One region of the Paraclostridium dentum genome, then DNA from elsewhere that is predicted to be linked to it. Evidence: riboswitches for the same ligand, from Rfam matches in the RefSeq annotation. Region 1 holds a riboswitch; each other region holds the start of a gene.
The links. A riboswitch is a leader RNA that binds a small molecule or an ion and turns the genes downstream of it on or off. The one in region 1 is predicted to bind cyclic di-GMP.
Positions count from the first base shown of each region.

Region 2: it holds a riboswitch for cyclic di-GMP, as region 1 does, so the genes downstream of both, flgB (flagellar basal body rod protein FlgB) here and ACN6I1_RS09410 (SpaA isopeptide-forming pilin-related protein) in region 1, are expected to answer to the same signal.
Region 3: it holds a riboswitch for cyclic di-GMP, as region 1 does, so the genes downstream of both, ACN6I1_RS10235 (DNA-binding response regulator) here and ACN6I1_RS09410 (SpaA isopeptide-forming pilin-related protein) in region 1, are expected to answer to the same signal.
Region 4: it holds a riboswitch for cyclic di-GMP, as region 1 does, so the genes downstream of both, ACN6I1_RS07975 (glycosyl hydrolase family 18 protein) here and ACN6I1_RS09410 (SpaA isopeptide-forming pilin-related protein) in region 1, are expected to answer to the same signal.

Region 1 covers NZ_CP183813.1:2,065,043-2,068,259, forward strand. Annotated here, with positions in the region: gene ACN6I1_RS09410 (SpaA isopeptide-forming pilin-related protein) at 1-1,376, opposite strand, end outside; cyclic di-GMP riboswitch class II at 1,430-1,513, opposite strand; cyclic di-GMP riboswitch class II at 1,553-1,636, opposite strand; cyclic di-GMP riboswitch class II at 1,676-1,759, opposite strand; cyclic di-GMP riboswitch class II at 1,799-1,882, opposite strand; gene ACN6I1_RS09415 (DEAD/DEAH box helicase) at 1,927-3,217, opposite strand, start outside.
Region 2 covers NZ_CP183813.1:2,264,904-2,268,120, forward strand. Annotated here, with positions in the region: gene fliF (flagellar basal-body MS-ring/collar protein FliF) at 1-540, opposite strand, end outside; gene fliE (flagellar hook-basal body complex protein FliE) at 564-878, opposite strand; gene flgC (flagellar basal body rod protein FlgC) at 891-1,295, opposite strand; gene flgB (flagellar basal body rod protein FlgB) at 1,300-1,626, opposite strand; cyclic di-GMP riboswitch class I at 1,965-2,051, opposite strand; gene ACN6I1_RS10430 (hypothetical protein) at 2,252-3,217, opposite strand, start outside.
Region 3 covers NZ_CP183813.1:2,228,950-2,232,166, reverse strand. Annotated here, with positions in the region: gene ACN6I1_RS10250 (glycosyltransferase family 2 protein) at 1-13, shown strand, start outside; cyclic di-GMP riboswitch class II at 144-226, shown strand; gene ACN6I1_RS10245 (response regulator transcription factor) at 271-876, shown strand; gene ACN6I1_RS10240 (response regulator transcription factor) at 1,111-1,716, shown strand; cyclic di-GMP riboswitch class II at 1,843-1,927, shown strand; gene ACN6I1_RS10235 (DNA-binding response regulator) at 1,949-2,554, shown strand; gene ACN6I1_RS10230 (LamB/YcsF family protein) at 2,673-3,217, shown strand, end outside.
Region 4 covers NZ_CP183813.1:1,754,586-1,757,802, forward strand. Annotated here, with positions in the region: gene ACN6I1_RS07975 (glycosyl hydrolase family 18 protein) at 1-1,451, opposite strand, end outside; cyclic di-GMP riboswitch class I at 1,645-1,735, opposite strand; gene ACN6I1_RS07980 (LPXTG cell wall anchor domain-containing protein) at 1,838-2,512, opposite strand; gene hcp (hydroxylamine reductase) at 2,697-3,217, opposite strand, start outside.

The DNA.
Region 1 (3,217 bases):
GCATTCATTTCGTATCTTACAACATTTTGAACATCTTTAGATGTGTTGTCATAACTTAATTTTGCTTTATTTGTGTAAGCCTTTTGTCTCTGTGTAACTTCTAAGTCATAATAAATTAAATAATGCTTATCTGTATTCCCTATATTAACAGTTAGCTTATTATTTTCAAATTTTATCTTATCTTTCATTTTATCTGTTACCCATTCAAAGTTATCAGAGATATCATATGTACCTACCATAATACTTCCATCTACTAATTTCATTCCATCTGGAATGTTATCTTCAATAATTGCATTTGTTACACTTTGATTATTAGGGTTTATATCAAGTGTATACTTAACCTTATTGTCATTAAGATTTACTATATTTATTGTATTTCCATTTTCATCTTTTGCTGTCTCATTTGTTCTACTATATTTAGTTAACATTTTACCATCGTCTTTAGGTTTTACTATTGCTTTTGATGATAACGTTTCATCATGTTTAATTAAATTAACAATATTATCATAGCGTTGCATATTTTGTCTTATTATAACGCTATAACTTACTCTATATTTGTTGTAAGTAGTTCCAAAATTTACATTAACTGAATTATTTTGAGTATTTATTTTGCTTTGAAAATCCCCTGTAACATCTTTCTCTGGTTGTCCATATTGTATTTCATAAACTTTTACAGAATCTTTTACTAACTCCATTCCTTCAGGAAGAGTGTCTTTTATATAAGCATTATACATATTTGCATATTTTTCATTTACATATACACTGTATTTAACTTTTTTTCCTATGACAGGATTGTTTATATTGTTTATTAATGTTCCATTTTCATAACCATCATATCCATCTGGATTGTCAACAGTTTTATAAACTTGTCTATCAGTTACAGTTGGTGGATCTACTGGTACTTTTTCATCTGGGGGAACTATTTCCACATCAATATATTGAACTGTCCCATTTAAATTAACTTCAACTCTTTGTGTTGTATTGGTTTCAACATCTTTAGCTGTAGCCTTTACACTCATGTATCCACCTATTGCATCATTTGCACCTTCACTAAACACAGCTGTAACAGTTGTGCCATCTACAGTTACATTTTTAAAATGTTCTGGCGGATATTTAGGCTGAATATTTTCAAACACATCAGGCAATTTAAATGTTATTGTATCTCCAGCTTTTATACTCCCTGGTCCATTTAACGCCTCATAATTTAGATTAAATTCAACTTGTTCCCCTGATTCCAATTTTGTCTTGCTACTCGTTAATGTCAGCTTAACATTATTGTTTTCAGCAAATACTGTCATCCCTGGAGATATAATGTTTAGTATTAAGTTCAATATTACAATCATACTAAGCATTCTATACTTTTTTTTCGTTCTCACAAAATCACCTCATCTTAATTTTTTATAAAAAAAAACTATACTTATAATTAATTTATAAATATAGCCGGTTGCACCACTGACTCCATATACCCCAGGTGCCCACATACAGGGTATACTTCTTTGTCTCTATTTTTTCAATTTTTATAACCCAAATAAAAAAGGCTATATTTATATTCAATAAATATAGCCGGTTGCACCACTAACTCCGTATATCCCAGGTGCCCACATACAGAATATACTTCTTCGTTTCTATTTTTTCAATTTTTATAACCCAAATAAAAAAGGCTATATTTATATTCAATAAATATAGCCGGTTGCACCACTAACTCCGTATATCCCAGGTGCCCACATACAGAACATACTTCTTCGTTTCTATTTTTTCAATTTTTATAACCCAAATAAAAAAGGCTATATTTATATTCAATAAATATAGCCGGTTGCACCACTAACTCCGTATATCCCAGGTGCCCACATACAGAATATACTTCTTCGTTTCTATTTTTTTAATTAACCTACGTAATTTTAGCATATTTTGACATTTTTTGCAATATTATATCTTATTATCTCTTCTTACTTTTACTAATTTTTTCTTTATATTTATTTGGTTATAGTCTTTCAAGAATTTCTCACCTTTATAATTTAATAAGTCAACATATGAATACAGATCATGAACTTCAATTACTCCTATATCTTCATTGGTTATTCCTTTTATATTGCTAAATGTCCCTACTATATCTATAATTCTTATTTTTTTCTTTTTACCCGCATTTAAATATATTCTTGTTACTTCACTGTGAATTTTTTCTTTATTATGTACTTTCCTTCTGTTTTTGAAAATTGCCGCTGATTTTTGTTCAAACTCATATTTGCCACTTTTTATTTTATCACTTGTTGTATCTTCTAAAACATCGATATCATACCCTATATATTCTTTTATTTCATCTATATATTTTTTATCTTTATCACTTACTATAGTCACTGCTTTCCCATATCGATCATGCCTTCCAGTCCTACCTATTCGATGCACATAATTCTCCTTATCCCTAGGAACATCATAATTTATTACTAAAGATATATCGTCTATGTGAATACCTCTGCTAGCTACATCTGTACTTACTAATACATTATATTTTCCATTTTTTAAATCTTTAATTGTGAATATTCTTTTATCTTGAGACATATCACCATGTAATTGTTCTACTAAAAACTTATCTTTTTTCATCTTTCTATATAATTCAGATACTCTATCTTTGGTGTTCAAGAATATGATTGTGGTTTCAGGTTTTAAAGTATATATAATATTTCTTAAAGTTTCATATCGATTTTCATCATTAGAGTACACCAAATTTTCTTCTATTTTATTTTTGAAAATGCAATTTTCATCAATAATAATTTGATTATATTTTCCCATATACATTTCGCATATATGGCTTATTTCTTTACCTATCGTAGCTGAAAATAATCCAGTAGTAGCCTTTGTAGGAATATTGTTAAATATAAATCTCATATCATCTACAAAACCTTTATTTAACATTTTATCAGCCTCATCTATAATAAAATATTCTAACTGTTTTAAACTTATTGTCCCTCTATTTATATGATCAATTATTCTTCCAGGAGTTGCTACCACTATATGTACTCTCTGCTTCAACTCAAAAATTTGCTCTTTTATTGGCTGTTTCCCAAATATAGCGCTACATCTGATTTTCTTTAACCTTCCTATATTTGAAATTTCATCTTTTACTTGAAGAGCCAATTCTCTTGTTGGGACTACTATTAATGCTTGTATGTTGTTATTTTCAATATTTATATTCTCACATATAGGAATTCCAAAACTAGCT
Region 2 (3,217 bases), 200 kb from region 1:
CTCTACGTAAACAGCAGCTTTACCAGGTACTGTTTCATTCGCAAATACAGATTCTTCTCCTTGGGTTATATGAACTCTAGCACTTTGTACTTGAGGAAAAACTTTTATAGTTTTTTCAATTTCCCCTTGAATCATCCTTTGTTTTTTAATTTGGAATTCTTCATCTGTCATACCAAATGATGATCCCCCATCCATTAACTCAAATCCCTTAGATCCATTAGAAATATTACTTGATAATTCCATCCTAAGTTTATCTACGTCTCCCTTGGGTACTAAAATACTATCACCTTTTATTTTAGTTTCCACCTTTTTCGACTCTAGCTCTTTAGTTACCACCGTAGCATCATTAGAATCTAATCCTGAAAAAAGCACTGCATATTTATTTGATTTTGCATAATTAATTCCAAATATTCCTGCTACAACCAAAGTCACAATTGCAGTTGCAATTATTATTTTCTTTTTTTTAGGAAGCTCAATAAATTGATCTTTTTTTACGATCACAAAATCTTTTGTTTTTTGCGGAAATTCCTTTATATTCATTTAAAATTCTCCTTGCTATGAAGTTATAATTGGACTCTATTTAGCTCTTGATAAGCTTCATATATCTTGTTTCTAACCTCAATCATCAACTGCATTGACAATTGCGCTTCTTGAGCTGACAACATCACATCATGCATAGAGACATTTTCTCCTTTTATAAGGTCTTGAATTTTTTGATTTGATTGTACCTGCTTATCATTAACTTTATCTAATGCTTCTTTTATTACATCTCCAAAGTTATTTTCTTTTTCAACTTTTCCTGTGTTACTAGCTCCTGTAAGTAAGTTGTTATTTGTTGCTATATTGTTTATTGCATTTATAGTACTTATTCCACTCATAAACTACTCCTTTTACCTACCTATTTCTAAAGCTTTCGAAATCATACTTTTTTGTGCATTTAATGTATCTATATTTGATTCATAAGATCTAGATGCTGTCATTAAATCAGTCATCTCAACTAAAATATCTACATTTGGATACTCCACATAACCTTGAGCATCTGCATCTGGGTTATTTGGTTCGTATAATTTTCTTAGTGGAGACTTATCCTCCTCTATAGCTACTGATTTCACGCCTAGCATCCCTAATTTTTTATCATAATTTTCTTCAAATACAGGCACTTTTCGTTTATAAGCTCCGCCCTCAGGTGTCCTAGTTGTTTTCATATTAGCTATGTTTGATGAAACAACATCCATTCTTAATCGCTCTGCCGAAAGTGCACTTGCACTTATTCTCATTCCTGAAAAAATGCTCATTTACTTACCTCCCTGTTATTACACTTCTACTCATCCCTAGTTTTATATTCGTCAAAGTTATAAGTGCGTTATATTCAAGAGTTGTAGCCGCCTGGTTAACTTTTTCATTTTCTAAATCAATGTTATTACCATCTTCTCTGACTTTTGATGATGTATCTGTTTTTATCTCAGGCTTAGTATTTTTATCCATAGACTCTTTTAGTGTATTTTCAAACTCTACATATTTTCTCTTGTAATTTGGAGTATTAATATTTGCAATGTTATTAGCAATAACTCTACTTCTTAATTCTGTTGCATCTAATCCTGATTTTAGTAAATTGTAAACTTCCATTTTCCCCTCCAATGCTTAAAATGTTTTTTAGAATTAAAAAAAACTACTCTGAAAGAGTAGTTCATCACTTTTATAGAATATTATTACTAATTTTTTATTTGAAAAATTAAAACAAAACTAGAAAAGAAAATTAATAATAATCATAACTTCATTGTGAATTTTTACACAGATAGTCTTTATAAAAAAAGTGTATGTAAATTTTATGTATTTTAAAAATATACACACTTCACCAATATGCATTAACATGATTTTATAGATTTTCTTAAAATTTTTAGTATCTCTTTGCTTAATTTTACAATTTTAATATTAGCAATGATAACAAAAAGTTTTATTAACTCTTCGGTAACTGGCGAGCATAGCTTTTCAAAGCCTTAGCCCCTATAGTTTTGCGTAGCTAGATTTCCCTAGTTTTGCCCTTAAATATCATTTTTCGACTTACACTTACATTTTATACCAAAATATCACTTATTTCAAGCTTTTACTTTTATTTTGGATAATTCTAAATTTTAATTTTTTATTAACAGAATAATTCATTATTCTACATTAATTTGCAAAAGCTTCTCATTTAGTTTAATAATCGGCATTTTATTTGTAAACTGTATAGTTTTTTTAAAATTTCTAACTATTATATGTATTTATTTAATTCTTTTGTAATTTTTATAGCTCCTAGTTCACTCATATGATCAAAATCTATAAAATCAACTTCATCAAAAATATCTATTTTTGAAAAATCGACAAACTTAATATCATATAATTTATCTATTTCATTTATTATTGAATAAAATTCACGCTCATAGTTTGGACTCAATGAATTTTTATAATATGAAGTGTTTGGAAATACTACTATTATAGGTTCTACTTTGTTGTCTTTTAAAAACGTTAAAAATGATTTAAATATATCCTTATACTCTTTATATGTTTCTTTATATGTTTCAAGCTTGTTATGTTGATTTGCTCTTTCAGTTCCCAACCTTATTTTGTCATTCTCACTAATATCAGTCAATTTCACACCTCTAAGAGCACTATTCATCTCTCTTGTAAAGTTAGTATTGAAATATCCTTTATTATCTCTATATATTAAATCTTTAAAATAAAGATCTAACATATCTAAGTCAAATATATAATTAATACTATTGTTATCTATAACTTTTGAAATATTTAATAGTTCTACTTCTTCTACATTAGTTGCATTATGCTTATCTCTTAAAATTGGATAATATGTATTTTTAACTAAGTTTACTGAATACTCACTTCTTGATTTAGATAAATCATGATTTACTAAGTAATATCCAGCTCCAATAATACATTTTTTTATGTTGCTATTATTTTCTATTGATAACTTTGCTAATTTATAAGAATAATATAGATCTTGACTTGATAAAGCCAATTTTATTGATTTTATATCTAACAAGTCTTCAATAATACCTGTTAGTGGATAAGAATTTCCAACTACTATAGCTTCCACTTGGCTCTCTTTAGATTTTTCCAGTGATTTAGTTAAATAATTATAGTCATAATTACTATAATAAATTTTTTCACTTATGTTGAACATATAGTTCATAACTTTATCGTAGTATATTATTTCATTAAA
Region 3 (3,217 bases), 160 kb from region 1:
TAAGATAAAATAACAGAGAGATTATTAGGTATAAATTTGATAATAATATTTTTGATTATAGCACAAAATTTGTAGTAAAATGGCGAAGAGAAAATATGGTATACAAAAGTATACTGTGGTAGAATTAGTTAGATTAATACATAAGGTAGGAAGAGGTGTTGAAGTATACTCTTTATATGGGCGCTTGGAGTATATGGAACTAGTAGCGCAACCGGCTTTTCTAATTTGCAATTTAAGATATTGTTTAAAGGAAAAGGAGGGAAATATATTATGGCAAACCTAGTTATATCAATGTCATTTATAACTAGAGAATCTTTATATCGTGTATTTAAAGAAATTTTAAAGATGGATAATATAATATTAAAAGAAAGATTATCAGATTTGACTAAAGAAGAACTGTTAAATTCAGAATTGATATTTATAGAAATAGAAGATAAGACAGAAATTGATTTAGAATTAATAAGGTATATAAAGTTATATTCAAAGGACACAAAGATAATTGTTTTAGACAGAAATAAAAGTGAATTTATATTTACAAAATTAGTTCAAATCAATGTAGATGGATATATAGTTAATATAAAGGATAAGGATGAATTTATATATAATATAGAAAAAGTATTAAGAGGTAAAAAAGTATTTGAATCGGATTTAATTGAAAACATAGTTCAAAATAAATATATAATTAATATGGATCTACTCACAAAAAGAGAACATGAAGTATTACAAGAAATTGCAAAGGGAATTAATAATAAAGAAATTGCAAATAATCTTTATATAACTGAGTATACAGTTAAAAAGCATGTAAGTAATATTTTTTGTAAGCTAGGGTTTAAAAATAGACAAGAAGCTATAATTTCAATGTTAAATATATCATAATTAGATGTTTCAAAATATAAGTTTGAAACATCTTTTTTTATTTTAAACTTATATAATGTGTTAACAGATATCTAAATTAATCTCTAGACTTTTATATAACACTTTTAGGTACCGTCATAATACTTAAAGGTGATAATATATACTTTAATCTAATAATATATTTTTAAATTTTAATAAATTAATATATTATTAGATTACTTTTAGTGATAAAAGTTTATTTTAGGGGGGGAAAAAATGAATTTTCTAGTAGTTTCAGAGTGCTTTTTATTTAGAAATTCACTTACACATTTATTTGAAAATATTTTTGATGATATGAATGTAAAATCTTTACCGAATTTAAAAGATATAAGTATAGAAGATGTAATGAACAGTGAATTACTATTCCTAGATTCAAATAGTCAACAAAATTATATTACAAAAGCAGTGAAAGATATTAAAAAATTTAAAGATATAAAAATAATAATATTAGATACAAAAAAAGATAAAAGTTTATTTTTAGATTTACTTAAAGTTGGAATTGATGGATACATATTAGATATATCAGATGAAGATGATTTTAAATATATAATAAAAAAGATAATTAATGGAAAGAAGTTTTTTGATTCAGATTTATTGGGGAATTCTAAGAATGAATGTGTATCTAATTTTGAAAATCTAACAAAAAAAGAAGAGCAAGTAATGAAATTTTTAGTTAAAGGATTAAGCAATAAAAGCATAGCAAAAGAAGTAGATGTAACTGAATATACAATAAAAAAACATGTTAGTAGTATTTTATCTAAGTTAAATTTGAAAAACAGACAAGATATAATGATTTATGCAATTGAACAAGGGAAAATGTAGAAAAATAAAACTTGTATTATACTTTAGTACCATTACAAATACAACTATTTTATGATTACGCATACTCAATATAGATATATACTATAAGTATGATTGCTAAACGAAAGTAGTAATTTTGATTAATTTAAGTGGTTTAGATGCTAAGAGGTATATTTTGTATTTGGGCACTTTGAAATATACTGAGCTAGTAGTGCAACCGGCTAAATAGCTTGATATTTTATGGGGGGGAAATATGCAAGTTATAGTTATTTCTGAGTCATTAATAATAAGAAAAGGTATAGTACAAATATTATCAGAAGAAAGTTGTGTAAGTGAAGTTATTGAAAGTCATTTATATTCAGATATACATAAAAAAAATTATGATTTAATTATCTTAGATTTAAAAAAGACAAATGAAGGATATATTAATGATTTAAAAAATATAAAATTGACTACAAAGACAAAGATTATGATACTAGATTTTTATGAAGATAGAAGCTTATTTGCAAAATCTATGAAAATAGGTATAGACGGATATATACTGGCAAACATAGATTCAGAAGATATAGGATATGCTGTAAAACAAATATCTAAGGGTAAAAAATATTATGATTCTGATTTAATTGAAACCTATATCTCTAGAGGTGAAAATGAATGTATAGAAACACTTACAAAAAGAGAACAAGAGATATTAGTTTGTATAGCAAAAGGAAAAACTAATATTGAAATTTCAAAAGAATTGTATATAACAGAACATACAGTAAAAAAACACACTAGTAATATATTTTCGAAATTAAATTTAAAAGATAGAATGCAAGCCGCTATATATGCGTACAACAGAGGAATTGTTTCTTTGTAAGAATATGAATAAAAAAATAATGGTATGACTTAATTTAAGTCATACCATTATTTTTTATTCATAAAATTTAAGTAGGACAATAAATAAAAATTAAAAATGTTTATAGGGGGAATAGAATTTGTATAAAGTAGATTTAAATAGTGATTTAGGAGAAAGTTTTGGTTGTTATAAAATAGGTATGGATGAGGAGGTTTTAAAGCATATAACCTCAGCAAATATAGCTTGTGGATTTCATGCAGGCGATCCAATACAAATGGATAAAACTGTAAAATTAGCTATGGAAAATAATGTGCAAATAGGCGCTCATCCAGGGTTTATGGATGTTATAGGGTTTGGAAGAAGAGAAATGAAAATTAGTAAAGATGAAGTTAAGGCTTACGTAAAATATCAATTAGGGGCACTAAATTCTTTTGTTATTTCAAATGGAGCAAATATACAACATGTTAAAGCTCATGGTGCTCTTTATAATATGGCAGCGAAAGATTATGAGATATCTTTATCTATAGCACAAGCAGTATATGAGGTTGATAAAAATATAATTCTTCTTGGACTTGCAAATAGCTCAATTATAGATGCTGGGAAAGATGTAGGGTTAAGGGTTGCAAATGAGGTATTTGCAGATAGAGCATACAATAGCGATGGAACGTTAGTATCAAGAAGTCT
Region 4 (3,217 bases), 310 kb from region 1:
GTTATTTCATTTTGTGGTAATTTTCCACTTCCGAAAAGTCCCTCTTTAGATGCTTTTGTCAATTCATCTCTTTTACTAGAATCCGTTTTAGCATCTTGAGAGGCCATCCATCCTATCATACCTCCAAGGTTATTATCATTTACATATTTTGTTTTTTCTGTTATTGATTTTACATTATCATATGTAAAAAGCTTTCCAGTACTTTCATCATAAAGATACGGTGCTTTTGCTGTATCATCCCAATATTCTTTTAGTCCTGGATACTTTGATTTTAATTTATCTAAACTTCTGTATGACCACACTCCGCCCATGCGTCCTCCATCTCCTGACGCTAATGGAGCTTCATTTATAGCTCCTCTTGATGGTGTCTGATCTGCATCTTTTGTAGTTATTGAAGCCTTGTTAAAAATTCCTGGCAAAGAATTGTTACTACCTTTTTCAACTTTATCCCAGCCCCTACTATAATAAGCTGCTCCTATTACAATTTTATCTTTTTCAGCTCCTTTATCTACTAGGTAATCAACAGTCTCATCTATCGATAAATTATTACCCTTTATAGGGTCACTTCCGTTTGGATAAAGCGCTGTTTGATGACCGCTATATTCATCCCATGCTCCCCTCATGTCATAGGTCATTATATTTGCAAAATCTACAATGTTAAAAAGATTTTCTACATCTATGCCTAAATCGACTTTGCTCTTAGGTGCAGGTATTGCTACAGATAGTTCATAATCTTTACTTAGTTTACTACTTTGTTTATCAAGTTCTGTTCTGAATTCTTGTAAAAGTTTTATATAATTTTCTTTATCTGCTTTAGTTGCATTAGGTGTTCCTTCATCATTTTTGTTGTCTACCAAATCAGGTTGCCTAACATCACATGGGTATTCCCAGTCAATATCTACAAAATCCATGTTTGTGTACTCAATAAATTTCAGTACATTTTTAACTAAATTTGCTCTTTTATCTGGATTTGCAGCTACTTCAGAAAAATCACCTGATTTTGACCATCCTCCAAGAGAGACTCCTATTTTTAAATTTGGATTTTTTGCTTTTAATTCTTGAAATGCACTTAATACACCAGCATTAGCAGCTCCCCATTGAACACCATCTTGACCTACAGGTGCTCCAACAGCAGCATCTTTATCTGTAAACTTTAAATTTCCACTTGAATCAAAATCTAAAAAAGCAAAATTCAAATGAGTTAATTTATCTGCTGGTATATCCTTTGGATAAAAGTTTTCCTGTCCTCCCCAAATTGACCAGTCTCCATAATATATAACATTTCTTTTTTGATTATGGCTAACTGTGTTTTTAGAATGATTCGCAGTTTGTTCTTGTGCACTTACAATTATGCTATCACTTGAATATAACCCTTGTGTTATAAGCATAGACATCATTATAGCTACTAGCACTTTACTTCTACGTTTCCTTAATCTTTTTAAATTTTTCATTCTTTCCCTCCAATTGGGCTATACTAGGTTAATCTTAATATAAAAACTAGACGCTTATAATCTCACACTCTTATGCATCTTATTAACCTTTGTTTTTTACTTAACAAAAAAAACCACTCCTAAAGAGTAGTTTAATGGTATAGTTAATAAGACATATAATAATGCCGTATAAAAACAAAAAGTATGTATACTCTTTGGCAACTGGCTGGCATAATATGTATAAACATACCTTAGCCCCTATAGCTTTGCGTCATTAGATTTCCCTAATTTTGCCTATTAAGTTTTTTTAAACAGATAATATTCACTATTTAGTGATTATTATCTGTTTAATTCACTGTAATTATAGCAGACATTTTTATGATGTACAACATAATTTTTATTATTTATTATTTGTTATTCTTATTTTTTCTTTTTTTAAGAATAAATATAGATAAACCTAAAATTAAAACTATTCCTAAAATAGATATTATCATTATATTTTGTACATTTGGAATTTTTGCTTTTACATGTATGTTTTCTAAGTTTGATAAGTTTAAATTCCAATTATAATTATAGATTCCATCTTTTTTTGAGTTTGAATTCGCATTCGATTCTACTAATTCTATAGGTGTATTTAAGTTAAAATTCAAATCAAATCCTGATCCAAATAAATTTAACATTCCTAGCTCTTCTTGACTCATGTTTTTGCTTATATAATCTTTTAATTTTATATTTATATCGTATGTGTTAGATAAAAAGCTATCTTCTTTTTTTACACTTACTAAATCTCCAAACTTTTCAATTCCCTTACTATTGTTTTGTTTTAAGTCAGCAATATTTCCTAAGTTTTCAGTTATTTTATATCCTGTTTTCCCTGATTCTTTTATTTTCTCAACATTATCGTAATTTGATTTTAATTCTTGCTCATTTATACCATCCATTAAATAATCACTACTTAAAATTTGTGCTGTAACACTTGCATTTCCTTTTTTATCTATATTAAGGGTTATATCTGAATTTACACATCCAGTTAGCATAAATATAGATACAATCATACATATAGAAATAAATATTTTTTTCATATGATTTCCTCCAAATATTAATTTATATAACTATATTAACATATTGTGTAAAAAAATATTTATTTCTACATATAAAGTTTATTATTTTGTCTTGAATTTTAAATTTAGATGAATAATTATTATTCCTGAACTTTTTTATTAAAATAAAAGTATAGCCTACTCAATGTAGACTATACTTAAAAAATTATCCTAAAAACATTTTTAAATCATCTTCAACATTTGTTATTCCACCTATGCCAAAGTTTTCAACTAATACTTTAGCTACATTTGGTGATAAAAACGCTGGTAATGTTGGTCCTAAGTGTATATTTTTTACCCCTAGGTATAATAGTGATAATAATACTATTACTGCTTTTTGTTCATACCATGCTATATTAAATGCTATTGGTAATTCGTTTATATCTTGTAATTCAAATACTTCTTTAAGTTTTAATGCAATAAGCGCTAATGAATATGAGTCATTACATTGTCCTGCATCTAATACTCTAGGTATTCCGTTTATATCTCCTAAGTTTAGCTTATTGTATTTATATTTTGCACATCCTGCAGTTAAAATCACTGTATCTTTTGGTAGTGCCTCTGCAAATTCTGTATAGTAGTTTCTTGATTTAGCTCTTCCGTCACATCCTGCCATAACGAAGAATTTCTTTATTGCTCCGCTTTTAACTGCATCTACTACTGCATCTGCTAATACAAATACTTGGT